2 regions of the Microbacterium sp. NPDC003461 genome follow, and region 1 is predicted to be linked to the other one. Evidence: predicted binding sites of a transcription regulator. Region 1 holds the regulator's gene; the other holds the start of a gene.
The links. The regulator HspR, encoded in region 1, represses chaperone genes until heat shock. The targets are predictions, from matches to a motif close to AAGTTGAGTCNNNNNGACTCAACTT.
Positions count from the first base shown of each region.

Region 2: ACWDR7_RS00260 (ATP-dependent Clp protease ATP-binding subunit) is a predicted target of HspR. The motif match lies at 2,202-2,226, and genes of this name have one in related genera.

Region 1 covers NZ_JBSFPT010000035.1:14,020-18,425, reverse strand. Annotated here, with positions in the region: gene dnaK (molecular chaperone DnaK) at 1-387, shown strand, start outside; gene ACWDR7_RS11645 (nucleotide exchange factor GrpE) at 390-1,034, shown strand; gene ACWDR7_RS11640 (DnaJ C-terminal domain-containing protein) at 1,047-2,027, shown strand; gene ACWDR7_RS11635 (heat shock protein transcriptional repressor HspR) at 2,075-2,509, shown strand; gene glgX (glycogen debranching protein GlgX) at 2,578-4,406, shown strand, end outside.
Region 2 covers NZ_JBSFPT010000001.1:60,325-64,730, reverse strand. Annotated here, with positions in the region: gene ACWDR7_RS00285 (glycosyltransferase) at 1-139, shown strand, start outside; gene ACWDR7_RS00280 (rhodanese-like domain-containing protein) at 239-652, shown strand; gene ACWDR7_RS00275 (DUF1272 domain-containing protein) at 649-789, shown strand; gene ACWDR7_RS00270 (hypothetical protein) at 794-949, opposite strand; gene ACWDR7_RS00265 (GlxA family transcriptional regulator) at 1,067-2,071, shown strand; gene ACWDR7_RS00260 (ATP-dependent Clp protease ATP-binding subunit) at 2,249-4,396, shown strand.

The sequences.
Region 1 (4,406 bases):
GAGGCCGAGGAGCACGCGGCCGAGGACAAGAAGCGCCGCGAGGCCGCCGAGGTCCGCAACCAGGCCGAGACGCTGTCGTACTCCATCGAGAAGCTCATCAAGGAGAACGACGACAAGCTGCCGGCCGACGTGAAGGAGTCGGTGCAGGCCGACGTCGACGCGCTCAAGACGGCGCTCGCCGGTGACGACGACGACGCCGTGAAGACGGCGTTCGACAAGCTGAATGAGAGCCAGGCCAAGCTGGGCGAGGCGATCTACGCGCAGTCGCAGGCGGACGCCGCCGCGGCGTCCTCGGAGGGCGCGCCGGCCGGCGAGCAGGCCGGCGGCGAGTCGGATGAGGATGTCATCGACGCCGAGGTCGTCGACGACGAGGACGAGAAGAAGTAACCATGGCGGACAAGGACTTCGACGAGAACGACGAGGTCCAGCCTGGCGCCGAGGGGCCGGAGGCGAGCGCTTCCGGCCCCGACGCGCAGGCGGACCAGAGCGCCGAGGGTGCCCCTGCGGACCAGGGCGCCCCGACGGGCGAGCCTGCCGAGGGAGACGAGTCGCTGACGGTGGACGACATCCTCGGCGCCGCGCAGACCGACGAGGCGGCCGAGGCCGAGCGCAGCGACTACGAGACGCAGCTGCAGCACGACCTCAAGCGCCTGCAGGCGGAGTACGCCAACTACCGTCGCCGCACGGAGGAGCAGCGCCAGCTCGAGATCGACCGGGCCAAGGGCTGGGTCGCCAAGAGTCTGCTCCCCGTGCTCGACGACCTCGACCGCGCCGCCAAGCACGGCGACCTCGAGGAGGGCAGCGCGTTCGCGCTCGTGGCCGAGAAGATGCGCGGCGTGGCGGAGCGCATGGGACTGATGACCTACGGCGCGGCGGGCGACGTGTTCGACCCGCAGCAGCACGAGGCCGTGTTCCAGCAGCCCGTGCCGGGCACGACCGAGTCGACCATCCTCGAGGTGGTCGAGGTGGGCTATCGCCTGGGCGACGTGGAGCTGCGGCCGGCGAAGGTCGTGGTCGCCGTGCCGGCGGAGTAAGGCGGGAGACGCATGGCCAGTCAGGACTGGTTCGACAAGGACTTCTACAAGGTCCTGGGGGTCTCGAAGGACGTCTCCGACGCCGAGCTCAAGAAGACGTACCGCAAGCTCGCGCGCCAGTACCACCCGGACTCCAATCCGGGCGACGCGGCGGCCGAGGCGAAGTTCAAGGAGATCAGCGAGGCGTACTCGGTGCTCTCCGACGCGGAGCAGCGCCGCGAGTACGACGAGATCCGCGCCATGGGATCCGGCGCGCGCTTCACGGCGGGCGGATCGGGTGCGGGCGGCTTCGAGGACGTCTTCAGCCGGTTCACGACGAATCGCGGATCGGCGGCCGACTTCGACGACATCTTCACGATGTTCAACCAGGGCCGCGGCACCGGCTTCGGCTCCGGCCGCTTCGGCCAGCCGACCGGCGGCTTCCAGGGATTCGGCGGCCCCACCAAGGGGCAGGATCTGCGCGCCCGCACGACGATCGACTTCGTCACGGCGGCGAAGGGCGAGACCGTGACGCTGCAGAGCGAGGACGGCAAGCCGTTCAAGATCAAGATCCCCGCCGGCGTGGCCGACGGGCAGAAGATCCGCCTGCGCGGCCGCGGCCGCCCGTCGCCGGACGGCGGCGAGAACGGCGACATCGTCGTGGAGGTCGCGGTGCGCCCGCATCCGGTCTTCACGCGCGAGGGCCTGAACCTGCGGGTGACCGTTCCCATCACCTTCACGGAGGCGGCGCTCGGCGCCACGATCGAGGTGCCCACCCTCGAGGGCGACGCCGTGCGGCTGCGTGTCACGCCGGGCACGCCGTCGGGCCGCGTGCTGCGCGTGAAGGGCCGGGGCATCGCGTCGAAGAAGGGCACGGGCGACCTGCTGGCCGAGGTGCAGGTGGTCGTTCCCGGGCACCTCTCCGAGGCGCAGCGCGAGGCGCTCGAGCGCTTCCACGAGGTCGGTCCGCGCGAGAACCCGCGCGACGATCTGCTCGCGCGGGCACGGGGCTGACGATGGATCGGGGATGAGGGCGGCAGGATGAGCGAGGAGGGGGACGGATGAGCGACGCGTACGACATCGACGAGGACGCACCGGTCTTCGCCATCGCCGTCGCCGCCGAGCTGGCCGGCATGCACCCGCAGACGCTGCGGCAGTACGACCGCATCGGCCTGGTGGTGCCGGGGCGCACGCGGGGCGGATCGCGGCGCTACTCGGCGCGCGACATCGCGCAGCTGCGCGAGGTCGCCCGGCTCTCGGGCGAGGGGATGAGCCTCGCCGCGATCGCCCGCGTGCTCGACCTCGAGGACGAGGTGCGCGACCTGCGCCGCCGCGTGCGCGACCTCGAGGACCGGCTGGAGGCCGAGCTGGCCTCGCGCCCCGGCGCGCGCGTGTTCGCGGCGGCGCCGGGCGGACCGGTCATCACGGTGAAGGCCGGCACGCGCGTGCGCCGCCGCGCCGAGCTCATGCTCTGGACGCCGCCCCCGCCGCAGTAGCGCGCCCGGTGCCGACCCGCCCCGGGCACCTGCGCGGCAATCCGCTGAGCCGGGGCATCATGGGGGGCATGAGCCCCCAGCTGTGGACACGCCTCGGAGAGACCGCCGCCGTCTGGCCGGGGCGGGAATGGCCGCTCGGGGCCACGTGGACGCCCGAGAGCACGAACTTCGCCGTCTACGCGCCCAACGCCACGCGCGTCGACCTGTGCCTGTTCGACGACGCCGACCGCGAGACGCGGCACGAGCTCACCGAGCAGACCCTCGGCATCTGGCACGGGGCGCTGCCCGACGTCGCGCCGGGGCAGCGGTACGGCTACCGCGTGGACGGGCCGTGGGATCCGGAGAACGGGTACCGCTTCAACCCGCACAAGCTGCTGCTCGACCCGTACGGGCTCGCCACGAGCGGCACGATCCTCGCCGAGCAGCCGATCTTCGGCGCCCGCGAGGACGATCCGGCCGCGCGCGACGACACCGACTCGTCGGCCTACACGGCCCGCAGCGCCGTCGTCGATCCGTCGTTCGACTGGGAGGGCGACGAGCTGCTCGGCACCCGGTGGCGCGAGACCGTCATCTACGAGCTGCACGTGAAGGGCTTCACGAAGCTGCACGACCGCGTGCCCGAGCCGCTGCGGGGCACGTACGCGGGCCTCGCGCAGCCGGCCGTCATCGAGTACCTGCGCGACCTCGGCGTGACCGCCGTCGAGCTGTTGCCCGTGCAGCAGTTCTTCTCCGAGCCCGCGCTGCTCGAGCGCGGCCTGAGCAACTACTGGGGCTACAACACGATCTCGTACTTCGCGCCCGACGCGTCGTACAGCTCGGCGGGGGACCGCGGCGGCCAGGTGACCGAGTTCAAGGGCATGGTCAAGGAGCTGCACCGGGCCGGCATCGAGGTCATCCTCGACGTCGTCTACAACCACACCGCCGAGGCGGGGCCGGACGGCCCGACGCTGTCGTTCCGCGGCCTGGACGACCGGGGCTTCTACAAGCGCGTCATCCCCGAGGAGGAGGGCGCCTTCGACGACACCTACTGGGACGTCACCGGCTGCGGCAACACGGTCGACGCGTGGAACCCGCTCGCGCTGCAGCTCATCCTCGACTCGCTGCGCTACTGGGTCACCGAGATGCACGTCGACGGCTTCCGCTTCGACCTCATGAGCGCGCTCACCCGCACGGGCTACGACGTCGACTTCGCGTGCGCGCTGCTCATCGCGATCGATCAGGATCCGATTCTGCGGCACGTCAAGCTCATCGCCGAGCCGTGGGACGTGTCGATGGACGGCTACCTGGTGGGGCAGATGCCGTCGCCGTGGGCGGAGTGGAACGACCAGTACCGCGACACGATCCGGGACTGGTGGCGCGGGCAGGGCACGATCCGCAACGTGGCCACGCGGCTGGCCGGATCGAGCGACCTGTACGCGGACGACGGCCGCTCGGCGTCGAACTCGGTCAACTTCATCACGGCGCACGACGGCTTCACGGTGCGCGACCTCGTCACGTACGAGCACAAGCACAACGAGGCCAACGGCGAGGACAACCGCGACGGCACCGACAACAACCGCTCGCGCAACTACGGCGTGGAGGGCGAGACGGACGACGAGGGGATCGTCGCCGTGCGGCGGCGGCAGGCGGCGAACCTGATGGTGACGCTGTGCCTGTCGAACGGCGTGCCGATGATCACGGCGGGCGACGAGCGAGGGCGCACGCAGGGCGGGAACAACAACGCCTACTGCCAGGACAACGAGATCTCGTGGGTGGACTGGAGCGCCGACAATGCTTGGCTCGACGTCTACGAGTTCACCAAGGCCGCGCTGCGCCTGCGCCGCGAGCACCCCGCGCTGCGGCAGCGGCACTGGTTCGAGGGCCAGCCCACGATCGTCGGCGGACCGCTGGATCTCGC
Region 2 (4,406 bases), on a different contig from region 1:
CCTCGCCGCGGCGCTGCGGCGGGCGTCGGCCGACATCCGGTCCGGATCGGCGCCCGCGCCCGACGCGGCGGTGCGGCAGCGGTTCCGTCAGTCCGCGAGCACGGCGGCGATGATCGAGGTCTACGAGCGCGTGCGCTGACCGGACCGTGGCGTCGGCGCTCTGCCACGCTGCGGCGGGATCCTGCCGTTGTGCCCCGGTGCGGCGGGGCGAGGCGGCGCCGTCGCCTACGGTGTGGCCATGACCGCACCCGCCGACATAGCCGCGCACTACCGCGCCAAGCTCGCCTTCGAGACCGACCCCGCCGACGTGCGCGCCGCGCAGAAGGCGGGCGAGCGCTTCGTCCTCGTCGACACCCGCTCCGCCGAGGCGTGGGCCCAGGGCCGGGCCGCGGGCGCCATCCACCTGCCCACCCGCGAGATCCCCGCGCGCGCGGCCGCCGACATCCCTGCCGGCACGCCCGTCGTCGTGTACTGCTGGAGCCCCGGCTGCAACGGCGGCGACAAGGCGGCGCTGGCCCTCGCCGAGCTCGGCTACGAGGTGAGGCTCATGATCGGCGGCTTCGAGTACTGGGCGCGCGAGGGCTATCCCGTCGTCAGCGGCGAGGGCGAGACGCGCTTCCCCGTCGATCCGCTCACCGGGGTCGTGCGGTGACCTCCTGTCAGCGGTGCGAGGGCGCCGAGGGGCCGTTCCTCGCATGCTCGTTCGGCTGCACGTGGTGCGCCGCGTGCGTCGCGACGTTCCCGGGTGGCCGCTGCCCGAACTGTCAGGGCGAGCTTGTGCGGATCTGAGCGGTCACCGGTCGCCACGAGGGGCGAGATCCGGGGGCTGCGACCAGTCGTCGGTGCCGAACACGCGCTGACCGTAGCCGTCGTTGGGCAGCAGCCACAGCGTGGCCGCGACGGCCGCGACGGAGACCGCGGCGAGGAGGATGCCGAGAAGAAGGTCCATGTCCGAAAAGCTACGGTTGTGCGGATCCGGCCACGAGTGGCAGACTCGACGCAATCCGTTCGATTCCTGCCACCACGACTGCCGCTGTCCGCAGGAATCCCGCCACCGGGAGGATCCATGATCAAGACCGTCGCCTGCATCGTGCTGGACGGCGCCGCCGTGTTCGAGTTCGGCGTGGTGTGCGAGGCCTTCGGGCTCGACCGCTCCGACCAGGGCGTGCCGACGTTCGACTTCCGTCCCGTGACGCCCGATCCCGGCCTGGTGCGCACGAAGATGGGGTTCTCGCTGCAGGTCGAGAACGACCTGTCGTTCGCCGACGAGGCCGACGTGGTCGTCGTCACGGCGACGCCCCGGCAGTACTGGGACGACGTGGACCCCCGCGTGGTCGACGTCGTGCGCCGCGCGGTCGACCGCGGCGCATGGGTGCTCAGCGTGTGCAGCGGCTCGTTCACCCTCGGCGCCGCGGGCGTGCTCGACGGGCGGCGCGCCACCACGCACTGGATGTACGCCGACGAGATGGCGCGGCGCTTCCCGCGGGCGACGATCGATCCGGACGTGCTCTACGTGCAGGACGGGCGCATCATCACGAGCGCCGGCACGGCGGCCGGCATCGACGCGTGCCTGCACCTGCTGCGCCAGGAGATCGGCGCCGAGCTGACGAACGTCGTCGCGCGGCGCATGGTCGTCGCCCCGCAGCGCGACGGCGGCCAGGCGCAGTTCATCCTGCACCCGCTGCCCGAGGCGCAGGGCATGTCGCTCTCCCCCACGCTGGACTGGGCGCTGGCGAACCTGAGCCGCGACCTCACGGTCGACGATCTGGCCGCCCACGCGCACATGTCGCCGCGGACGTTCGCCCGGCGGTTCCGCGCCGATCACGGCACGACTCCCGCCGCGTGGCTCGCCCGCCAGCGCGTGATGCACGCCCAGCGCCTGCTGGAGCGCACGGACTGGGGCCTCGACCGGATCGCCGCCGAGTGCGGCTTCGGATCCGCCGCCGTGCTGCGCCAGAACTTCGCCAGGGCGCTGGGCACGAGCCCCACGGCCTACCGCGCGCGGTTCGCGTGCACCCCCGCGGCGGAGGCCGCGGCGGGCCAGGCCGCGCCGGAGCTGGCCCTCGCCTGACCGGCTGCGGCCCGTCCCCCTCCGCGAGACAGCATTCCCGCGCCGAGACCGCGTGCAGACGCCGCTGTCTCGGCGCACAGTTGCTGTGTCGCGGGGACTGGTGGTTCCCCCCGGGCGGGTACGGTTGCTAAAGTTGAGTGAGTCGGACTCAAGTGCGCACGGATCATCGGAGGGGACATGGCGGATCAGCCGCAGCAGGAGGAGCAGACCGCTCTCGCGCAGTTCGGGATCAACCTCACCGAGCGCGCGCGGGCCGGCAAGCTCGACCCGGTCATCGGGCGCGACGCCGAGATCCGCCGCGTCAGCCAGGTGCTCACCCGGCGCACGAAGAACAACCCCGTGCTCATCGGCGAGCCCGGCGTCGGCAAGACCGCCGTCGTCGAGGGCCTCGCGCAGCGGATCGTCGCGGGCGACGTGGCCGAGAGCCTGAAGGGTCGCGAGCTCATCGCGCTCGACATCTCGGCGCTCGTGGCGGGCGCGATGTACCGCGGCCAGTTCGAGGAGCGGCTCAAGAACGTGCTCAAGGAGATCACCGAGTCGGAGGGCCGCGTGATCACCTTCATCGACGAGCTCCACGTGCTCATGGGTGCGGGCGGCGGCGAGGGATCCGTCGCCGCGGCGAACATGCTCAAGCCGATGCTCGCCCGCGGCGAGCTGCGCATGATCGGCGCCACCACGCTCAACGAGTACCGCGAGTTCATCGAGAAGGACGCGGCGCTCGAGCGCCGCTTCCAGCAGGTGTACGTCGGCGAGCCGAGCGTGGAGGACACCATCGCGATCCTGCGCGGGCTGAAGGAGCGCTACGAGGCGCACCACAAGGTCGCGATCGCGGACGGCGCCCTTGTCGCCGCCGCGTCGCTCAGCCACCGCTACCTGCCCAGCCGCCAGCTGCCCGACAAGGCGATCGATCTCATCGACGAGGCCGCCAGCCGGCTGCGCATGGAGATCGACTCCGCGCCCCTCGAGATCGACGAGCTGCGCCGGCACGTCGACCGCCTCAAGCTCGAGGAGCTTGCGCTCAAGAAGGAGAAGGACCCGGCCTCGCAGGAGCGGCTCGCGGCCCTGCGCGAGACCCTGGCCGAGAACGAGCAGCGCCTGGGCGAGCTGCAGGAGCGGTGGGAGGCGGAGCGCGCCTCGCTCAACAAGGTCGGCGACCTCAAGACGCGCCTCGACGCCGCGCGCGGCGAGGCCGAGCGCGCGCAGCGCGAGGGCGACCTCGAGCGGGCCTCGCGGCTGCTGTACGGCGAGATCCCGTCGCTCGAGCGCGAGCTGGCCGAGGCCGAGCGCGTGGAGCAGTCGGACGAGCGCATGGTGGGCGACCAGGTGACCGAGGAGGACATCGCAAGCGTCATCGCGGCCTGGACCGGCATCCCCGTCGGCCGGCTGATGCGCGGCGAGACCGAGAAGCTGCTGCACCTGGAGTCCGAGCTCGGGCGACGTCTCATCGGCCAGGAGGACGCGGTGCGCGCCGTGGCCGACGCCGTGCGCCGCTCGCGGGCCGGCATCAGCGATCCGAACCGGCCGACGGGATCGTTCCTCTTCCTCGGCCCGACGGGCGTGGGCAAGACCGAGCTCGCCAAGGCGCTCGCGGCGTTCCTCTTCGACGACGAGCAGGCGATGGTGCGCATCGACATGTCGGAGTACGGCGAGAAGCACTCCGTCAGCCGCCTCGTGGGCGCCCCTCCGGGATACGTCGGCTACGACCAGGGCGGCCAGCTCACCGAGGCCGTGCGCCGGCGCCCCTACAGCGTCGTGCTGCTCGACGAGGTCGAGAAGGCGCACCCCGAGGTGTTCGACGTGCTGCTGCAGGTGATGGACGACGGTCGCCTCACCGACGGCCAGGGCCGCACGGTCGACTTCAAGAACGTCATCCTCATCCTCACGTCGAACCTCGGCTCCCCCGTGCTCATCGATCCGACGCTCTCGCCCGAGTCCAAGCGCGAGCAGGTGATGCAGCTCGTGCACGCGGCGTTCAAGCCGGAGTTCATCAACCGCCTCGACGACATCGTGATGTTCCACGCGCTGGGGCAGGACGACCTCGCGCAGATCGTGGAGCTGCAGGTGGACCTGCTGCAGCGGCGCCTGTCGGATCGGCGCCTCACGCTCGCCGTCACGCCCGACGCCCGGGCCTGGCTGGCCGAGCGCGGCTACGACCCCGTGTTCGGCGCGCGCCCCCTGCGCCGGCTGATCCAGACCGAGATCCAGGATCGCCTGGCCCGCGCGATCCTGTCGGGCGGCGTGCACGACGGCGACGCCGTGCGCGTGGACGTGGCCGCGACCGGCGACGAGCTCGCGCTCACGAGCCAGGGCCCGACCGAGGCCTGATCTCCCCCGC